4 regions of the Microbulbifer sp. VAAF005 genome follow, and region 1 is predicted to be linked to each of the others. Evidence: predicted binding sites of a transcription regulator. Region 1 holds the regulator's gene; each other region holds the start of a gene.
The links. The regulator LexA, encoded in region 1, represses DNA repair genes until DNA is damaged. The targets are predictions, from matches to a motif close to ACTGTNTNTANANACAGT.
Positions count from the first base shown of each region.

Region 1 (5,280 bases):
TCTATTCTTGGCTGCCAGCCAGTTCCCGAAAAACCGTGAGACCCGTGCGCCCCTGGTTAAAGAGCTGCTGCCTCACCAGAGTGAGATCGATCCAAAATACAGCTTCCTATTCTCTGCACCGACTCAAGATGACAGTGGGCGGGATACCGTAGTTCGATTTAGCCGCAAAACCCAGGAGCAATATGTTCAATCTGAGGAAGAGGGCAAGGCGACCGGTTGGCGTGCTTTTTATCGCGATGGTGGTTGGAAAGTAGAGGCCTCCACCAAGAGCACTGCTGCCAAGCGCAAGAAACCCGCAGCTAAAAAGACAGCGGCAAAGAAGTAGGTAATGAGTAACTCTTACACGATTCATGTCACTTCGGCTCTACGCAAGAGCCAGCTGTTGCTGCAACAGCCGTGGGACTTGCCTCTCCAGCGCGATGCGCTGGAAGAGGCAGCGTTGATGCAGTTGTGCAAGGCCTATCGGGCTTTTCTTGCAGAGCAGGCAGCCCAGCTTCAGCTGGGGTTTGAACCGGAGTCTCCGCAGTTGATCATTGATGCGCTGGGCGTTCAGGGTAGGGCTAGTGCAGAGGCCAATGAGCTGTCCGGCCTGGTCGGCGACCCGCAGAGTTGGTTATCCCATATGCTTTACGCCTGGGAAGAGCAGCAGAAAATATCTGTGGGTGCTGATGAAAAACAGCAACAGGTTAATTTAATCCCGCTACACAACGAAGTTGCCAAGCCTGAGTTTGCACCTTTGTCCAAAGAGTTGTTGCTTCAGTGGCATCGCTCGCTGAATGAATTGGTGGTAAGGCAGCGCGCTCACTTGGATGAGTGTTAACTAATACGCTTACTCGACCTCGGTGAACTTCTGAATAGGTTCGTAATGTTCCTGCGAATTTTGAAGGTTGTTGATATTAGGCGCACCTCTGCGGGAAAGTCCGCTGTCCTTTGAGTGAGTCACAATAGAATAGTTGTGGCCCACTCGACATAACCCGCAGCTGGTGCAACGTGCAAAGCAATTCACTCTTCTCTTGTGATCTCTTGAGTGGTTTAGGTAATTCTTTGATATAGCGTACTGGTAATAGACTGCCTCGAAAGTCAGGAGCCAGAAGCCCTCAAATTGGATGAATGAAACTTATCGCAAGCCTGTGGTACACTGGGCGCAAACTGTTGTGCCGTGAAGGAAAAGCGAATGTCCTCCGAAACTTTTGAAATAATCGAGCTGGCTAATGGCGATGTAGCTTTGCGTCGTGCTGGCCATAAAGAGGACCCTTTGGTAAGCATTTCTTTTTCTGCAGAAAGCCTTCAGTTTCTGCGCAAGAACAAGGTTGCTGTGGCAAGGGCTATGTTGGAAGCGGGCATTGAAGCCGTACAAAATCTAGACGATCTTGAGGCTGGTTACTTCGAGGAAGAAGACGATTTAATGCCGGTAAATCATACTATTCACTAACATCAGCGTTAGTTCGAGTCTTATCAACAGCGGCCAATGGCCGCTGTTGTCGTTTTTAGGGGCTTAAGGCGTTTGGCGAATAACCCCTACGGCTAATCCCTCAATCACAAAGTTCTTATCTCTCATATCGACTTGAATTAACTCAAAGTCATTATTTTCAGGTAGCAACTGAACGGTTGCCTGATTTCCCTTGCGGCGAAAGCGTTTCACTGTGACTTCGTCATCGATACGGGCAACGACGATTTGGCCATTGCGCACTTGCTCGGTCTTTTGCACTGCCAGCAAGTCTCCATCGAGAATGCCCGCATCTCGCATACTCATACCATGCACCCTCAACAAATAATCTGCGGGGGGATGGAAGAAGCTCGCGGGCAAGTCGCAGTAATCCTCAATATGTTCGCTGGCGAGTATGGGATTCCCCGCAGCTACTCTACCCACAATCGGCAAGCCGGATTGGTGATCCGGAATTCGAATGCCTCGGGAAGCGCCGGCAACCATCTCAATGGCGCCTTTTCTGGCGAGTGCTTTCAGGTGTTCCTCGGCGGCATTGGGCGAGCGGAAGCCGAGCTCCTGGGCAATTTCTGCCCGCGTTGGCGGGTAGCCTGTTTCATCCAGGTAGGACTTGATCAGGTCGAGAACCTGGGACTGACGAGCGGTGAGATTGGTCATAGATTTACCTAGTTTTCTGTATTTATATACAGTTGCTGGAATTATATACAGATTTATTGTTCGCGCAATCCTCAGGTTTTAGTCTTTGTGAGCTGCTACATTGATGGAGAAAGCAAGGAGAGAAGAAAGCGTTGAAGGAACTGACAAAGAGGGAAAAATAATGTTGGATGCAAAAATGCCGGAAGCCTGGAGAGTGCTTCGTATTCAGTCTGAATTGGTAGATGGGATAGAGCGGCTGATAGCGTTAGGTGGTGCAGTGACAGTGTTTGGAGGGGCGAGATTTACAGAGGACAGTCCTGAATATCAGCAGGGGGTAAAGTTGGGAGAGTTGCTCGCGGCTGAAGGGATCCCCGTGATTACCGGTGGTGGGCCGGGGCTGATGGAGGCTTGTAACCGAGGGGCTTTCGGGCAGCCCGGCGCATCAATTGGGTTAAACATAGAGCTGCCTTTTGAGCAGGCGGCAAATCCATATCAGGACATCAGTTTGAACTTCCGATACTTTTTTGTACGGAAATTTATGTTTGTAAAACACGCACTTGGATTCGTTGGACTTCCCGGTGGCTACGGCACGTTGGATGAGCTGTTTGAAGCTCTTACCTTGGTGCAAACGCAGAAAGTGCGGCGTTTCCCAATTGTGTTGGTAGGTAAGCGTTACTGGAGCGGGCTGTACGATTGGTTGGTAGATACAGTGTTAGAGCGCGATTGTATCGATGCCAGTGATCTAGACCTTTTTCATATCGTTGATAGTGTGGAGGAGGCTGCGGCCCTGATTATGAAATATATGCAGGTGAAAGAATAATTATTCGGATGATCTTAAAATACCGAAAAAATTTTCAAAGTTATTTTTGTTAAAGCTGCCCCCGGTCTAAAAGGCTATGCCGGCTGGTGGGGTGGCGTACTTGCACAAGTTGGCGGGAGATCAACTCCAGCAGTATTGATCTTACCGCCTGACATACATTTCCCTGTTATTTTTACTCTTGTACCTTGCTGAGTGGAGAGCTTAGCTGGCGGGCTCTAGATCAGTGAGAATGTGCTACTCTGGCGTCGATTAAACGTATGTTTTAAATGGTGGTTTGATACTTATGAGCCAGATAGATACGGTCAGCCGGATACTCGATGCAGCGGAAGTGCTGTTTGCTGAACGGGGTTTTCCTGAAACCTCATTGAGAACAATTACGAGCACGGCCGGGGTTAATCTGGCGGCAGTTAACTACCATTTCGGCTCCAAGAAAGAATTGATACAGGCGGTATTTGAACGCTTTTTAACGCCTTTCACTAACGCTCTGGAAGAAGAGCTTGATCGCCGTATTGCCCTGGGGCAGCCCCTGGGGGTGGAGGAGCTGATCGAATGCCTGTATCGAGTTGGGTTGGGAAGCCTTGGGCTGGAGGGAAAGGATCCACAGCGATTTATGCGCCTCTTAGGGTTGGCCTATACCCAGTTCCAGGGGCATTTGCGTCGATTTATCGTATCTCGATACGGGGATACTTACCGTCGTTTTGCCGGATTGCTGGCTGAAGCGTTACCAGGCTTGGACCCAGAAACTTTCTATTGGCGCCTCTACTTTATGCTGGGAGCGACCATTTTTACACTGTCGAGCCACGATGCGATTGAGGCTATCCTGCGAGAGGATTTCGGTTCTGACAGTACCCTGACCCAGACTCTTGAGCGATTGGTACCCGCTGCTTCGGCCATGTTGAAGGTAGATAATTAGTGGGCGCACTCTTTAATCGATAAGGAACTTAATATGTCTTTACCACCCGGACCGGTCATGGTGGATATCGAGGGGCTTGAACTCACCGAGGAAGACTGTGAGTTGCTTCGGCATCCGATGGTGGGCGGGCTGATCTTTTTTGCGAGAAACTATCGGGATCGCCAGCAGCTTATCGAATTGGTTAACTCCATCCGTGCGGTGCGACCAGAGATCCTGCTAGCGGTAGATCAGGAGGGTGGTAGGGTTCAGCGGTTTCGCGATGACTTTACGCGAATACCTTCAATGCAGGCCCTCAGTGCTGTCGCCAGTAACGAGCAATTGCAGGATGTGGGGTGGCTGCTGGCCGCAGAGTTGCTTGCTGTAGGAGTGGATTTTAGCTTCGCGCCGGTATTGGATGCGGATGACAGCCACAGCAGGGTGATCGGCGATCGGAGTTTTTGTCCCGACCCCGCCCAGTTGACCGCACTGGCTCGCCCCTTTATCCAAGGGATGCGCGAAGCGGGAATGGCCACGACAGGTAAGCATTTTCCGGGGCATGGCCACGTGCTGGAAGACAGTCATGTGGAGTTGCCAGAGGATAAGCGCTCGTTGGATCAGGTCTTGGCAACCGATGCACTTCCGTTTATCGATTGTATTGGAACCCAGGAACTTACTGCGGTGATGCCGGCCCATATCCGCTTCATCAACATTGATAGCCAGCCGGTGGGATTCTCCCGCTATTGGCTACAGGATGTATTGCGGCGACAGCTGGGATTCAATGGAGTGATTTTTAGTGATGATCTGTCTATGGAAGGGGCGGGTGCGGCCGGAGGCTATGGCGATAGGATTCGCGCAGCCCTGGAAGCCGGTTGTGATATGGGTGTCGTATGCAACAATCGTGTCGGCGCTTTTGAGGCGCTGGCGGCACTGGATACCTTTGTGCCCAAACCGGAGTCCACTCATCGGTTGTCGGCCATGGGTGGCAGGCCGGTGATCGGCTCCTGGGTGGAGCTTGAGAAGAGTGCGCGTTGGCACAGAACCAGGGAGTGGTTAGCTTCCATAATGCGCTGAGATAAGTTGTTTAAATCCGTCGTCTATTGAGAAGGCGCTATACGGATATTACTGATTGTTGGTTAAAGCGGAGGGGTTCGAGTGGAGTCCGTTGAGAGCGTGCTGTTGTCCTGGCTTGGTGAGAACCGGGTCTGGATAGTTTCTGTTTTCCTCATAGTACTTGCGTCTGGGGTGTTGGCCTGGTTATTTGGCCGGTTTGTGCAGCGCATGGCCATTAAGGCGGAAAAGACGGTTAATCCCTGGGATGATGCTTTGGTTGGGGCACTCTCCCCTCCCGGGCAGGTACTGGTATGGCTGCTGGGCTTGAGTGTCGCTGCCCAGCGAGCGGGGGACGCCACTGGTGCCGAGATATTCTCCCTGGCTGCACCGACGCGGGAAATAGGCTTGATCCTGGTGATGGCTTGGTTTGCCTGGCGA
Region 1 covers NZ_CP120233.1:5,265,552-5,270,831, forward strand. Annotated here, with positions in the region: gene topA (type I DNA topoisomerase) at 1-325, shown strand, start outside; gene P0078_RS23710 (DUF6586 family protein) at 329-820, shown strand; gene P0078_RS23715 (hypothetical protein) at 1,175-1,432, shown strand; gene lexA (transcriptional repressor LexA) at 1,496-2,101, opposite strand; gene P0078_RS23725 (LOG family protein) at 2,262-2,900, shown strand; gene P0078_RS23730 (TetR/AcrR family transcriptional regulator) at 3,184-3,813, shown strand; gene nagZ (beta-N-acetylhexosaminidase) at 3,847-4,863, shown strand; gene P0078_RS23740 (mechanosensitive ion channel family protein) at 4,945-5,280, shown strand, end outside.

Region 2 (5,280 bases), 510 kb from region 1:
GGCAATGTTCAGAGGCTGCTCGCCGGACATGTTCCTTAGCTGCCATACTGGCCCAGATATACCAGAGAACCAAAAAGAACAGGGAGAGCCACAGTATGTCGCTAAGAGTGTAATACATTGCTATACAGTTGCTATGATCGCTTTCTTGCAAGAATAACACCTAAGGAGCGCCAATGTCCGGCACGATTTTAATAACCGGTTGTAACCGTGGAATTGGGCTCGAAATGTGTGCTCAGTTTGCCGAGATCGGCTGGAAGGTTCTGGCTTGTTGCCGGGAGCCTGAAAAGGCAGTGGAACTTGAGGTACTTCAGCAGCGCTACCCCTCCTCAATACAGTTGATACGCTTAGATGTAACCGACTATGAGCAGATGATCTCGCTGGGCAAGGCATTCCAGGGGGAGCCAATTGACATATTGCTTAACAATGCGGGCTACTACGGACCCAAAGGAGTAGGGTTTGGGTCTGTTGATCGTGGAGAGTGGCGGCGAGTCTTAGAGTCCAACACTATTGCCCCCTATATGATGGCTGAAACATTCTGCGAAAACGTTGCGGCTAGTGAGCACAAATTGATCGCGGTCATGAGTAGTAAGGTGGGTAGTATCGCCGATAATCGCTCTGGTGGCGGGTATATTTATCGAACATCTAAAGCTGCCGTTAATCAGGTAGTTAAGAGTCTATCTATTGATTTAGAGCCTAGAGGAATCACAGTTCTCACTTTACACCCGGGATGGGTGAAAACGGCTATGGGAGGCCCGGGAGCCCTTATTTCTGCTGAGGAAAGTGTTGCTGGAATAAAAAGGCTGCTTTTAGCTGCAAATTTGGCAAAAACAGGTCGATTTTTTAACTATGACGGAGCAGAAATTCCTTGGTAATGCTTGTAATGGCGTGTGACAAAACTTCGCCAAGAATCCTCTAGAATGCGGCTCCCGCACACAGTATACAGGTCTGATACAAGGTCTTGAGAATCTGCTCGATTTAAGTGCCGAACTCATTGTATTTACTTCTGAGCGCACACCTGCTTGTCCTGCAACGAGGTTTTCTATTGATTGCAAGATTAGGCAAGAATGTGGAAGAAGCCTTCTATCGCCTCGGGTGAAAACTCCTTGAAAATGACTCCCATACCACGGAGTGACACAAGAAAACCCTTTTACTGAATTGGCGGGTTTTACGTTTTAGGCAAGGATGCCTACGAAGGAGTGAAAATCATGAAATGGCTCGGTAGTTTAACCCGCAGTGAGAACTTTTCCCCCAGGTTACTGAAGTCGCCAATTCTAGCGGTTCTTATAGTCGCGGCATTGGTGGGTTACCTGGGAGGGATGCCAATTTGGGTAGCGGTACTGGGAGTTGTTGCTTATTACTCCAGAGGTCGTGATTTGCGGGCCGGTGCCTATAACCTCGCTTGTGTAGTGACCGGACTTGGATTGGGTCTAGGGGCACAAGCGGCAGCTTACAAATGGCAGATTGATCCAAGTATATTGATTGGACCAATTGCATTGATTTTTTCCATTATCAGCGTTTGGGCTATGGGGTTGGTGACAGGTGTTCGGAATATTCCCAGCTATACCATTGGCATCCTTATTGCGTTTCTCGCTCAGTTGGATGTCACACTGGATACCTACTTTCAATTAATCGCTACCGTATCTATTGGGGCAGTATTTGCCGGGCTGATCGATATTTTTTGGCCTCGTCAGGAAAGTACAGTGGGGACTTGTTGATTACTAAATTTTCTGCAGTGAGTATTGCGCGAAAAAGATGATCAGGTGCTAAATAAGTTTGTGTAGAGATATTATCCGGTGTTAAAGCGTATAGTGGTGTCAACGGCAATGGTGTTCGTTATAGCTTTGGCCTTTACTGAGCCCTATGAGCCCGAATTTAGTATTGAACAGAAATACTACAGAATAATTCTTCTTTGATGTAACTCGTTTTTTCGATTTTTTCAGCTTGAATTATGGGGAGGTAGGTGTGAAAGAAGATTTTTGGCATGATAAGTGGGAAAGAAATGATATTGGTTTTCATGAGACTTCCGGAAATTCATTGCTGATAGAGTTCTTTCCCAGGCTCGATTTGTCTTCAAGTGGTCGTATTTTCTTGCCGCTATGCGGAAAGACCAAAGATATCGCTTGGTTACTGCAGCAGAATATCTCAGTTGTAGGCTGTGAACTTAGTGAAGACGCAGTCAGGCAACTATTTATTGAAATGTCAGTGGCACCCAAAATAAGAGAAGTTGGCAGCCTGAAGTGTTACTCCAGTTTAAATATTGATATTTTCGTTGGTAATATTTTTGAACTGAGTAGGGAAGAGTTGGGGCCGGTTGCAGCCATTTATGACCGAGCTGCTCTGGTAGCCTTACCTACAGATATTCGCGAGCGATATGTCAGGCATTTACTGGATATTACCCAGGTCGCACCGCAACTTTTAATATCCTTTCAATATGAACAAGCCCGGATGCCAGGCCCTCCATTTTCTGTCGGCAGTCATTTGATTTATGAATATTATGATGCAGATTATGACTTGCAGGTTTTGACGGTAAGAGACGTTGTCGGGGGGCTAAAAGGAAAGGTTCCTGCTAGAGAAGAGGCGTGGCTGTTAATACCAAAGTGATAAAGGTTTCTCTGCAAGCTAAGTTTCTGGTAGAGAATGAGAGCCAAGTATTAGTTTTTCCTTTTTTGATTTTGGCCACTTCTTAATGGCTATCTCCATTTTCAAGGCGGTTGATTTATCGGGTAGCTCTACAGAGAACACGAGCGTAAGGGGCCCCTTGCCTCGTAGTGCTTTTGCCGCTTTTGGGCCATCACTACAGTGCTCAGCAAAGCGCCTCTCCAAATCATTGGTTATACCGGTATAGAGTGTTCCTCTGGCCGTTCGAACAAGATAGAGAAACCAATTCACGCCCAGCTCTTCCTTCTTTTTTACATAGCCCATAGATTCAAGAGAATAAATCCTGCTGCTCATTAGTGCGAGGTGGCGGCTTGAACTGGGAGCAATCCAAGGTTAGGCGCCGATGATCCAAGCCCAGCTTCTTAACTGCTACCTGAAAGCGTCTTTGGAGTAGTTGAGCAAATATTCCTGTGCCAATGCGCCTTTGGGAAAACTCACTTTGATAGTCCTTACCTGCACGGCTTTGCTGTACCAAGCTCATGACATGCTTTGCCCTTTCTGGGTAGTGTACCTCCAACCATTCCCGAAATAGAGGGGCAACTTCATGGGGGAGACGCAATAGGATATATGCGGCTCTTACAGCCCCTGATTTCCGCGCAGCTGAAAGAATCGATTCCAGTTCGCAGTCATTGAGAGCGGGGATCATAGGTGCAGCGAGCACCGCAGTAGGAATACCCGCTGAACTCAGCTGTTCAATTGTTCGCAGACGAGCTGCAGGGCCAGCGGTCCTTGGTTCAAGCTTGCGCTTAAGGCCGTTATCTAGTGTGGTTACGCTGATAGCGACTTGTACTAGGTTGTCTTGTGCCATTTCAGCCAGAATAGGGAGGTCCCGCAAGATTAGTTGGCTTTTGGTGATAATGGTGACCGGATGGCGAAATTCCAGCATGATTTTTAGGAGGCCTTGAGTTATCTGCTTTTCCCGCTCCAAGGGTTGATAGGGGTCGGTATTGGCTCCCAGTGCGATGGGGCTGCACTGGTAGTGTTTCTTTCGTAAAGCCCGCTCTAGCAGTTCAGCTGCGTTCGGCTTATAGAAAATCTTGGTTTCAAAGTCTAGGCCGGGTGACAAATCCATATAAGCGTGGGCAGGACGGGCGTAGCAATAGATACAGCCATGTTCACAGCCTCTGTAGGGATTTATCGATTGAGAGAACGGAATATCAGGTGATTGATTGGTTGAAATGATAGTTTTCGATTTTTCTTCAATGGAGGAGGTTTTTAACCTCACCGGCTCATCTGGTTCCGTTTGCCAGCCGTCATTTTCACTGGAGCTGTACTGCTTAGCAAAGCGCCCTGGGAGGTTGTTGGCAGTTCCTCGGCCTCTATACAATGGCGCTGATTTGTTGTGAGAGTGATCTGACATTGCGATAACAATAACTGTATTAATGTACAGTTTACGCTGTACTTTTGACGAATTGCAAGGCCTTGTGGATTTAACTGGATAGTGTGAATACGGTTCCCTGAGAGGCTGAGCCCCTCAGGGTTTACCTGTTTTTATAAGCTGGACTCAGGCAGTGCTGCAGGATTGTATTTTGAATCCATTGTTAGACCTGATCTTTCGTCATCCCAAATCATGTGTACTACTTTCCATGACTCGCCATCATTAAGGAGCTGAATACTATTTACTCCTCTTTTAATGAACTGAGTTCTTTCTTTATCGGACCAGGCTTCATAGATGCTGAAGGCATGGGCAATATTCCCAAATCGCTCAATGATGTTGTGGATCTCTATCTCGTAAAACGGACGGCCGGCAATCAGATTTTCAAAATTTTCGGGATATTCCTGTACGGTTAGGATTGTTGATTGAGGCATACCATTGCTATCAACAAATGTACGAATCATTTTTGCGTCAGAAGTAAATAATGATTCCTGCCTCTTCCAGTCCCGTTTAAATCCCGCAGGACCAGAAATTCCGCTGTAAAGTTCATCTATAACCTTTTGTATTTTTAGCTTGTCCTTCATGGTCTTCTCCTTGTTATGCTTCAGTATGAAATCCAACTGTCGGAATGTAGCTATATCAGTACCAATTGGCGTTAAAAGTAGATTGTTGATGGGGTGAATTTTCGGAGTGCCAATAGTATTTTATTAGTTTAAGTTGAGCTTAGTGTTTTTTGTTGTTTGTGTCATCAGCTCTATGCGGGTTCGATATTGTTTGCCTTTAGGATCTGTGAGGCATTTGTACCTATTGGTAATCGGCTGAATAACTGGTTGATATATAGCAACATTGCTTTTTCTATTTCTAATCTCCTTTTTCTGGCGGGCTAGCAATAGCCACTAATTTGATATGTGAACCCTTTTCGGCGAGTTTTTATAGGAGCATCACTTAGATAATGTTTTTTGGTCCCTGTTTTTGTCTAAGATGAGTAAATAGGCCATTTGCTTTTATGTGAAGTATGAGTCGAGAGCATTACTCCAGAGAGTTGGGGCCGCAAGAAGCGCTATATATTGAGTTGACCAGGCAGTCACGAGGTGGATTGCAGCTTATTTCATTTATTAGGGTTTGTGAGCCATTAAGTGTAGAGGATGTACGCCAAGGCTTTAGCTACTTGCATTCGCGCCACCCGTTTTTGCGTGCCCGAGTAGCTAGGGGGCAGCGACTACGATGGGTGTGCGATGTTGATTTTT
Region 2 covers NZ_CP120233.1:4,757,136-4,762,415, forward strand. Annotated here, with positions in the region: gene P0078_RS21355 (DUF3301 domain-containing protein) at 1-160, opposite strand, end outside; gene P0078_RS21360 (SDR family oxidoreductase) at 174-872, shown strand; gene P0078_RS21365 (DUF1097 domain-containing protein) at 1,206-1,715, shown strand; gene tmpT (thiopurine S-methyltransferase) at 1,963-2,601, shown strand; gene P0078_RS21375 (GIY-YIG nuclease family protein) at 2,620-2,952, opposite strand; gene P0078_RS21380 (PA0069 family radical SAM protein) at 2,927-4,018, opposite strand; gene P0078_RS21385 (hypothetical protein) at 4,150-4,617, opposite strand; gene P0078_RS21390 (hypothetical protein) at 5,049-5,280, shown strand, end outside.
Region 2: a site for LexA is predicted at 4,032-4,049, ahead of P0078_RS21380 (PA0069 family radical SAM protein). Genes of this name have one in related genera too.

Region 3 (5,280 bases), 1.7 Mb from region 1:
TACCGCCGCACTGCGCTCTATATCGTGCTCACCGTCCATCAGAACCTCTGGCTCCACAATAGGAACCACCCCTTCGGCCTGGCATACCGCTGCATAGCGGGCCAACATCTCAGCATTTGCGGTAAGCCCCAGGCGCGTGGGGTTGTGATGGCCTATAGGATAGACTTCACGCCACTTGGCGAAGCGAGCTCCTTGCTTTTTATATTGCTGCAAGCGCTCAGACAACCCGTCCAGCCCGTAGGTGATCATATCCCCAGGCGCTCCAGGCAGAGGGCCCTTGCCCTTATCCACCTTAATACCCGGCACTATCCCCTGTGACGCTGCCACTTCCGGCAAGGGCTGACCCTCGGCATCTTTTTGCCCCAGAGTTTCCTCGAACAAAATAACGCCACTGACACATTCACCTAACCCCTTACAGGACAGCAGCGCAGCACGGTAGTCGCGCCGGTTTTTCTCAGTGGAATCCACTCCAATCGTGGCAAAGCGCTTGGCAATAGTGCCGCCACTTTCATCGGCAGCCAGGATACCCCTTTGACCATCGACCAAAGTTGCTACAGTTTCCTCCAGCATATCGATATGTGACATCTCTACCCCTCCCTTAGGTTATTACGCTAAGAGGATAGGCGGTCCAGCCTAAAAAGCTTTACAGGCTTTTACCGCCCTCCGCCAACCAGCCAACAACTGCTCCCTCTCCGCCTGAGTCATTGCCGGCATAAAGTCCCGTTCAATTTCTTGCAAACACTCCGGTAATTCCCTTGGTCGCCAGATCCCACTGCCAATACCAGCCAGCAACGCAGCACCAATAGCCGTCGATTCAATCTGCTGGGGCCGTTCAACACGCAAAGAGGAAATATCCGCCTGGAATTGCATCAGGAAATTATTCGCGCAAGCACCCCCATCCACACGCATATGGGTAATCGGCAAGCCCAGGGCCTGCTCCATCAAGCGGGCCAATTCATCACTCTGGTAAGCTATAGATTCCAAAGTGGCACGCACCACCTCAGCTCGACCAGCCCCCCGACTCAATCCGCAAATAGTCCCCCGTGCCGATGGGTCCCAGTGCGGCGCACCCAGTCCACTAAATGCAGGCACAAGATAAACGCCGCGGGTATGAGGAATACTCTGGGCGATAATTTCGGTATCCACCGCCTGCTGGATCATTCCCATCTCGTCCCGCAGCCACTGTATAGCGGAGCCCGCTGTGAAAACTGAACCTTCTACGGCATAGGCCGGATTACCCTGGGCATCACAGGCCACTGTAGCCAGCAACCCCTGGGGTAGCTCCGGGCGATCCTCGCCGGCAAAAGCCAGCATAAAGCAGCCGGTTCCATAGGTGTTTTTTATACTACCGAGCTCGGTACAACCCTGGCCAAACAGTGCTGCCTGCTGATCCCCGGCAACACCACAAATCGGAGCCGATGTGCCGAGAAAAGCGTGGGGGTCTGTATCGGTAAAGTGGCCAGCCGACGGTAGAATTCTGGGAAGAATGGATTCAGGGCACTGGAAAAAATCCAGCAGCTCACTATCCCAGGCTTTATCTTTTATGTTGTACAGGAGGGTACGACTGGCATTGGTGTGATCGGTGAGATGGGCTTTGCCACCGCTCATTTTCCAGATCAACCAGCTATCTACGGTACCGAAACACAGGTCGCCATTTTGAGCTCGGGTTAGTAAATCCGGATTGCGGCGGAACAGCCAAGTCAACTTACTTGCGGAAAAGTAAGCATCCAGCAATAGGCCACTGCGCTCTCGCAACCAACCAGACCTGCCGAGTTCCGCCAACTCCCGGCATACCTCTGCCGAGCGCCGGCACTGCCACACAATCGCAGGAAAAACCGGCTCACCGGTATACCTATCCCAGACGATCGTGGTCTCACGCTGGTTGGTAATTCCCACCGCGGTGATATCCGATGCGCGAACACCTGCGCGCTGGAGTGCTGCGGCACAGACTCGGAGAGTTACCGACCAAATCTCTTCCGCATCCTGCTCAACCCAGCCAGGCTGGGGGTAATGATTGGGAATTTCCGAGTAACTGCGACCAATCAGGTGGCCCTTACCATCGAAGATAAAGGCTGTGGTACCGGTGGTGCCCTGGTCAATAGACAGGATCATAAAGTTCTCGCGCTTATTCTTTTAGTCTCTTTCTGTACCTGAAAATACGGCCGAAACCTATCGACCAGTCATTCAGGCAGTAGTCAGAGTATAAGCCCGATTAATTGCCGTCCAGCGCCCAGCTAATCGCATCCGTGGGGAAGCCCCGGTAAGCCAGGTATCGCTGGCGCCGCGCTCGCTCCTTCATCCACTGATCCCGTGGAAGCTCTGCGCTCATAGGGACCCGGTATTTTCTCTGAAGCATTTCCGCAGCTAACTCAAACCAATCCACTTCCAACTGATCGAGCGCCTGGGCAATTAGTTCACCGCGTACGCCGCGCTGCTGTAGCTCCTGGCGAATACGCATCGGCCCCTGACCGCGCTGGACACGGGAGCGGGCAAAAACTTCGGCAAAGCGTTGATCGGATTGATAGTTGAGTTCGTGTAGGCGCTCAAATAGCGTGTCGAAATCGGCGCTGGGGAATTTTGCCGCGAGCTTTTGCCTCAATTCATGGCGGGAGTGCTCGCGGCGGGTCAACAGCTCAAGCGCCGCGCTGAAAAGCGCTTGAGCTGGATCAACGGAAAAATCCGCTTTTGAGTACGGCATTTACTCTTCCGGTAATTCCGCAGCCTCTTCAGGGGTCGCAGGCACTAAATCACCGAGCAGCTGCGCACGCAACTGGCCTTCAATCTCGTTGCGAATATCGGGGTTATCGCGCAGGAACTTGGTAGCGTTCGCCTTGCCCTGGCCAATTTTGTCACCCTTGTAGCTGTACCAGGCTCCGGCTTTATCCACCAGCCCCATCTTCACGCCGTAATCGACGACCTCACCAATCATGTTAATGCCTTCACCATACATGATCTGGAACTCGGTCTGCTTAAACGGAGGAGCGACCTTGTTCTTAACCACCTTCACTCGGGTTTCGTTACCCACCACCTCATCGCCATCTTTAACGGAACCGATACGACGGATATCCAAGCGCACAGAAGAGTAGAACTTGAGGGCATTACCACCAGTAGTGGTTTCAGGGCTGCCGAACATAACACCGATCTTCATGCGAATCTGGTTAATGAAGATCGCCAGGGTGTTGGTGTTCTTGATATTACCAGTGAGCTTACGCAGTGCCTGGGACATCAAACGAGCCTGCAAGCCCACGTGGGAATCACCCATCTCACCTTCGATCTCAGCGCGCGGGGTCAAGGCCGCAACGGAGTCTACTACCAGCACATCAACGGCACCGGAGCGCACCAGCATATCGGCAACTTCCAGCGCCTGCTCACCGGTATCCGGCTGGGATACGATCAGCTCATCGACGTTAACACCCAGTTTTTCAGCGTAGATAGGGTCGAGGGCGTGCTCAGCATCCACGAAAGCACAAGTGCCACCCTTGCGCTGGGCCTCGGCAATCACCTGCAAGGTGAGGGTGGTTTTACCGGAAGATTCTGGCCCATAGATTTCAACGATACGGCCACGCGGCAAGCCGCCTATACCCAGGGCCACATCCAAGCCGAGGGAGCCGGTGGAGATCGCAGGAATACGCTCGCGCTCCTTATCTCCCATACGCATCACAGTGCCTTTACCAAACTGACGTTCAATCTGAGATAGCGCCGCTTTTAATGCCTTGTCTTTATTGGAATCCATGACCATTCCCGTATTTCTGAGCTGAATTGAGTGGTGGCAAGCTTAACGAAGGATTACTGTATAGGCAACCAGTAATTCCTCATACTGAGTACCAGCTTCAGGCTGAGCGAGCCTCGCTTCAAAAAGAAGTCTGAAGCCGGGGTAAACGAACAAAGATTGACCCGGCGGACAAGTTCAAACCGGGTGCTCACGGACAATCCTTAACATTCCCTTCAGCGCCTCAACGACCGTCTGCGATTGTACCTCTGCCCGGTTACCACTGAACAGAAAACACTTCGCATCAATCTGCACTGGCTCTTGCCCCTCCGCATGGGCCCAGGCGATCCAAACCGTACCTACCGGTTTCTCAGCAGTGCCGCCATCAGGCCCCGCGATACCACTGACCGCAACCGCAAGATTGGCATCCATCATCGCCAGAACCCCACAAGCCATCTGCCGAGCAACCGGTTCACTCACTGCCCCAAACCGCTTGAGATCATCGCTGTCGACACCCAGAACACCGTTCTTGATACGATTCGCATAGCTCACGATCGATCCATCGAACCAATTAGAAGCACCTGCTATAGAGGTAATAGCCGCCGCAATCGCACCACCGGTGCAAGATTCTGCCGACGTCACACGCCAATCTCTCTTTTCCAGCTCCCCGCCCAACTCTCTGGCAAGCTCAGTTATCTCTCTGTATTCCACCGTTTCTTCCTATTCAACCGCTCCTGGGCCACAACCGAATATTACAGCACAGAAGTGGGCTCTTATTCTGGGTGCCGACCTGCAGCAAGCTTACAAATTCAATTTTAAGTAAGCTGCCCCATACCGAATATACAACCGCCCCTCAGTGGTGAAGCCACAACCCCTTTAAAAACTCAATCCACGCCGGCTGCACACCGGCGCCGACACCAAAAGATAAATCTCACGCTATCGAAGCGCTCGCAAGCGGCGGCAGCACTCTAGAAAATAAAACTACCTATGGGAACCAGGTTGCCAATTCTAATTTCCGCCGCCGGCCCACCTTCAAATTAGAATTTAAATTTTAAAAGGGGTCTTAAATCAGCAAATAATTTCAGGCGGGCAATCCAATAAGCAACAGCAAATTTAAAAATAAAAACGTAAACAATGTAAAAACACATTAATACGCACTGGCTGATTCTAATTTTAAAGCAGAAAAGTTTTGTATATGCGATAAGTTGGACCAGTCTTACGACAAAGGGCCCGGGCTTTCCCTATGCAACAATCGGCTTTTTGTTAGTCTGTTACTGCTGTACTGAATATATAAATATCACAATAAAAAAGCAGATAAATTCCCAAGCCCAACAAGCATTAATCATCGTGGCAGATCACCGCCATTATAAAAACACAATGAAGTTGGCACCCCCATAGATAATTAAAGAAAGACAAAATCATGAATTTGAAAAAATCAGCGATCGCGGCTGCTATTGTAGGCGCCTGTGTGTCCTCACTTGCCAATTCAAAAACTTTGGTCTGGGAAGATAATTTCGACGGCGACAGTATTGATAAGTCCGTTTGGACTTACGATGTGGGCAACTCAGGCT
Region 3 covers NZ_CP120233.1:1,601,475-1,606,754, forward strand. Annotated here, with positions in the region: gene P0078_RS07160 (class I fructose-bisphosphate aldolase) at 1-585, opposite strand, end outside; gene glpK (glycerol kinase GlpK) at 634-2,112, opposite strand; gene P0078_RS07170 (regulatory protein RecX) at 2,213-2,698, opposite strand; gene recA (recombinase RecA) at 2,699-3,733, opposite strand; gene P0078_RS07180 (CinA family protein) at 3,908-4,420, opposite strand; gene P0078_RS07185 (glycoside hydrolase family 16 protein) at 5,130-5,280, shown strand, end outside.
Region 3: a site for LexA is predicted at 3,789-3,806, ahead of recA (recombinase RecA). Genes of this name have one in related genera too.

Region 4 (5,280 bases), 2.1 Mb from region 1:
AGGCCTTTATGGTTTCCATGGGGATACCCGGCTTCATTTTGCCCCTGGTCATCGTTATAGAGTTGGTGGGAGGACTCGCGGTGTTACTGGGGATATTCACCCGGATATCTGCTTTTGTTCTTTTCCTGTTCTGTCTCGCTTCGGCCTTCCTGGTACACCTATCCCCTGGTGATGCAACAGAAATGACCAGCTTTATGAAAAATATCACGATTGCCGGCGGTTTCCTGATTCTTACCTGTGCCGGTGCCGGTCGCTTTAGCCTGGACCATTGGATACGCGGTAAGTAGATTTCAGCAACAGTTGTATAGAGGAATTCAAGCCAATTGCAATCGTGCTTCATTGGGGAGAAATAAGCCGGGCCTATACTGCTGGGATATAGGTAATGACTCTACAGGATTACCATGAAGCTTTTTTATGCACCGGGTGTTTGCTCTCTATCGCCTCATATTGTTGCTTGTGAAGCAGGGATCAATCTGGGCCTGCAAAAGGTCAATCTAAAAACCCACGAGCTGGAAAACGGCGACGACTTTACAAGGATTAGTCCTAAAGGGTACGTGCCGGCACTGCAACTGGAAGGCGGAGAAGTACTGACAGAAGGTCCGGCAATCGTCCAGTTTTTGGCGGAACAAAAGCCCGACGCGCAACTGGCGCCACCAGTGGGCACCCTGGCCCATTACCGGCTTCTCGAGTGGCTCAACTTCCTCAGTGCTGAAGTCCACAAGCTATTTAAACCACTGTTCTGGCATGGTACAGAAGAGGAGCAGGAGGGTTCCCGGGTTAGGCTTATCCGCTGGTTTGACTATATCGAAGGGCAGCTTGATAAAGACTACTTAATGGGAGACGGTTTCACGGTTGCCGATGCCTACCTGTATGTTCTCTCTCGCTGGCTGAAACATCAGCAGTTTGATATGCCCCGGTGGCCCCGGCTTCAAGCATTCCAAAAGAGAATGGAAGAAAGGCCCGCAGTGCAGCGGGCGCTTCAGGAGGAAAGTTTAGAACCGGTGTAAAGAGCTGCCGTTAACGCGGGGTAAAGCGCCGGGTTGCAGGGATATCGGACTCGATCGGTTGGCGAACCTTCGCGACGAATAGTGCAGAGAGTAGTGCCACAAAAGCACAGCCCGCCATAGATCCTGCAATAGGTGTCAGGGTTCCGGTGTGCAGGCTGCTCGCCAGTCCACCCAGTATCCCCCCGGTAATAAACAGAGCGGCGCCGTATAGCGCGTTGGCACTACCGCTGATTTTGGGGAAGAACTCCAAATAACAGGCGGCGGCATTGGGGCCGGTAATACCGATACAGCTCATCACCAGTACCAGGGGAATCATCCACAGGGTAAGTTCTTTGACTCCTGTCATAGTTCCCAGCAGCAGCAGGCCGCAACCCAATAGCTGCAACACAATACCCGCCAGCAGGATATTGCGCGGCTCAAAAAAGTTCAGTAGGCGGATATTCACCTGAACCATGCAAATTAGCCCGAGTACGCAGATACCAAAAAACAGTGGGAACTGATTCGCGCTAACACCGAAGTAATCCATAAACACAAAGGGCGCGGTGGTGATGTAGATAAACATCGAACCGCTGACACAGGCCTGTGCAATCAGGAACCCAATAGCGCGGGGATTGCGCAAAACCTGGCCGTAGCTGCCCACGAGAGACTTTAGCGGCATCATCTGGCGGCGTGCGCGGGTAAAGCGGGAGACGGTCTCCGGTAACAGCAACTGTACTAGTACGAGCATTGCCAAAGCGTACAGTAACAAAAAGACGAATATACTCTGCCAGCCGCCAACGGCTAGTAGTGCGGAGCCGATCACCGGGGCGATCAGTGGTGCAATCAGCATGATGGTGCTAATCAGGGAAATAATTTTTGCCGCCTCACGGCCACTGTGTAGGTCGCGCACAATTGCAGCACATATTACTGTGGCAAAGCCGCCGCCAACTGCCTGGCAGAAGCGCAGGATAATCAGTTGGTCTACATGGTCGGTAAACAGGACTAACAGGGAGCTGGCTATATAGATACTGAGGCCGATAGTTCCTACGAGGCGCCGTCCCCAGCGATCTGATAATGGTCCGCCAAATAATTGTCCAAGGGCAAAGCCCAGCAGAAAACTGGACACTGAGTACTGCATCCGCTCGACTTCTGTATCCAGGGCCGCCGCCATCGCCGGAATGGCCGGCAGGTAGCTGTCGATGGAAAAAGGTGTCAGAGAAACGAGTGCGGCCAGCCACACCACTAGCCAGCGCGGGGCTTTCTCGTCCGGGTTAGAAGCGATGGATGTCATTATGTTGCTCAGGTACAGCCTGGAAGGATCTTCCCGGCAAAGCCCAATTGGCGGGAAATGGCTTTGGTAGAAACGGGCGGGCACATTGTCCCTTGCCCGCTTTGGATATCAGGGAGTTTAGTGCTTGTCTTCCCGCAATGTGTACAGTCCCTGTTTCAGTTTCAACAGGTGCTCCTGTAGCTGAGGACCTTTGCGCTGGGCTACGCCGATAGCGAGGACATCGATTACCACCAGATGGGCGATGCGCGAGGACAGCGGCGTATAGATCTCAATATCCTCTTCTACATCCACTTCCAGTGGGATGCTGGCTTGCTGTGCCACCGGCGAGCCGCTGGGTGCCAAACCAACCACCAGAGCGCCCTGCTCTTTTGCCATGCTCATGGAGCGAAGTAACGCCTTGGTGCGACCGCTCTGGGAGATAGCTACTACTACATCCCCCGCTTGCATGGACATGGCCGACATATTCTGGATGTGGTGGTCCGAGTGAGCAGCGGTGGCCAATTGCAGGCGGAAGAACTTGTGCTGGGCATCGGCGGCGACGGCACCGGAGGCGCCAAAACCGAAGAATTCCACCCGCTTGGAAGCGGCCATCGCAGTGACAGCGGCCTCGAGGGCACGGTCGTCAATTCTATCGCGGACTTTCAGCAGGGTATCCACCGTGGAGTCGAAAACCTTGCGCTTGTATTCGGCAATGGTATCCGTTTCCGTAACCGCAATCTGGCCGAAGCTGGGGCTGGAAGCCAGCTGCTGCGCCAGGTTCAGCTTGAACTCCTGGAATCCGGAGCAGCCCACGGCGCGGCAAAAGCGCACCACGGTCGGTTCACTCACCTGGGCTTCAGTAGCCAGGTCGACGATGCGCATATGAATGATTTCATCGGGGTTGGCGAGAATATACTCCGCCACCTTACGCTCTGATTTGCGCATGGATGACAGTTGTTCACTGATTCGTTGCGTTACTTCCGCCGGTTTCACAGGACTTCCTTCTCTATGCCAGATGGCGCAGTTTAGCCGCTGTGCCCTCCGCTGGCGAGCGACATTACATTGTCAGGTAGGGCAAAATCCTGTTTATTTACACAGGTCTTGTGCATCAGCTCTGGTACAATCTTCGCCCATGGACGTATCTCAGATTTTAGACCCCCTCAACGACGCCCAGCGCGAAGCAGTAGCTGCCGCGCCCGGCAATCAATTGGTTCTGGCCGGCGCTGGCTCGGGCAAGACCCGGGTGCTGGTACACCGCATCGCCTGGCTGATGCAGGTGGAGGGCGCCTCGCCCTACTCCATTATGGCGGTAACCTTTACCAACAAGGCGGCCCGCGAGATGCGCGCCCGTATCGAAGAGCTGCTGGGGGTGAATACCTTTGGCATGTGGGTGGGCACCTTCCACGGCCTGGCTCACCGCCTGCTCAAGGCTCACTGGCAAGAAGCCAAGTTGCCGCAGAACTTCCAGATCCTGGATTCCGACGACCAACTTCGCCTGATCAAGCGGGTACAGGCAGATCTGGGGCTGGATGATAAAAAGTGGTCACCGCGTGAAACCCAGTGGTGGATTGGCGCGCAGAAAGATGAAGGTCTGCGTCCGCAATATATCAATGCCGGCGCCGATCCCTGGTTGCAGACCATGGTGCGAATCTATTTCGCCTATGAAGAGGCCTGTCAGCGCGGCGGATTGGTGGATTTCGGCGAGCTGCTGCTGCGCGCTCACGAGCTTTGGCTGAATAACGACGCTATTTTGGCCCACTACCGTCGGCGCTTCCCCCATATCCTGGTGGATGAGTTCCAGGATACCAACACGATTCAATATGCCTGGCTGCGCTTACTCGCCGGTGAGCAGTGCCATATCACCGCCGTGGGTGACGATGACCAGTCTATCTACGGTTGGCGCGGTGCCAAGATCGAGAATATCCAGCACTTTTCCACAGACTTACGAGAAGTGCAGACGGTGCGACTGGAGCAGAACTACAGATCCACCTCCACCATTCTGAACGCGGCAAATGCGGTGATCGCCAATAACAGTGGTCGCCTAGGCAAGGAGTTGTGGACCAAGGGTGAAGAGGGTGAGCCCATCGCCGTCTACGCGGCCTACAACGAACAGGATGAATCGCGCTTTATTGTCGAGCGTATCAATGACTGGGTGCGCGACGGTAATCGCCGCGATAGCATCGCCATCCTCTACCGCTCCAATGCCCAATCCCGGGTACTTGAAGAGGGGCTTTTGCGCGAGCAGGTTCCCTACCGTATCTATGGCGGCCAGCGCTTCTACGAGCGCCTGGAAATCAAGAATGCCCTGTCTTATTTACGCCTGATTACCAACCGAGATGATGATACTGCGTTTGAACGGGTGGTGAATACGCCCACCCGTGGCATCGGCGCGCGCACTGTAGAGATGGTTCGCTCTTATGCTCGGGAGCAGGGCTGCTCCCTGTGGCAGGCGGCCAAGCTGATGTTGCAGCAGCGGGTATTGGCTGCTCGCGCCGGCAATGCCCTGCAGAGCTTCCTGGACCTGATTAACCAGCTGGCAGCGAATGCAGAAGATAAAGAGTTGGATGCTATTGCTGAGGATGTGATCGAAAACAGCGGTTTGTTGGAGTTTCACGGCAAAGAGAAAGGCGAGAAAGGTCAAACACGGGTGGAGAACTTGCAGGAACTGGTCACTGCCTGTCGCGGCTTTACCGGTGCAGGTCTGCCCGAGGGAGAGGAAGATGAGGAGGAAATCCCGCTTCTTAACCAGTTCCTCGATAGCGCTGCCCTCGATGCCGGTGAAGGTCAGGCGGATGAGTTTGAGGATGCCGTCCAGCTGATGACCCTGCACTCCGCCAAAGGCTTGGAGTTTCCCCTGGTATTTATGGCGGGTGTGGAGGAAAACCTGTTCCCCCACAAGATGTCGGCGCAGGAGCCCGGCCGCATGGAGGAGGAGAGACGCCTCTGCTACGTGGGTATCACCCGCGCCATGCGCAAGCTATACATTACCTACGCGGAAAACCGGCGTCTGTTTGGCAGTGAAAC
Region 4 covers NZ_CP120233.1:3,194,395-3,199,674, forward strand. Annotated here, with positions in the region: gene P0078_RS14180 (DoxX family protein) at 1-287, shown strand, start outside; gene gstA (glutathione transferase GstA) at 402-1,007, shown strand; gene P0078_RS14190 (multidrug effflux MFS transporter) at 1,018-2,277, opposite strand; gene hexR (transcriptional regulator HexR) at 2,395-3,249, opposite strand; gene uvrD (DNA helicase II) at 3,389-5,280, shown strand, end outside.
Region 4: a site for LexA is predicted at 3,338-3,355, ahead of uvrD (DNA helicase II). Genes of this name have one in related genera too.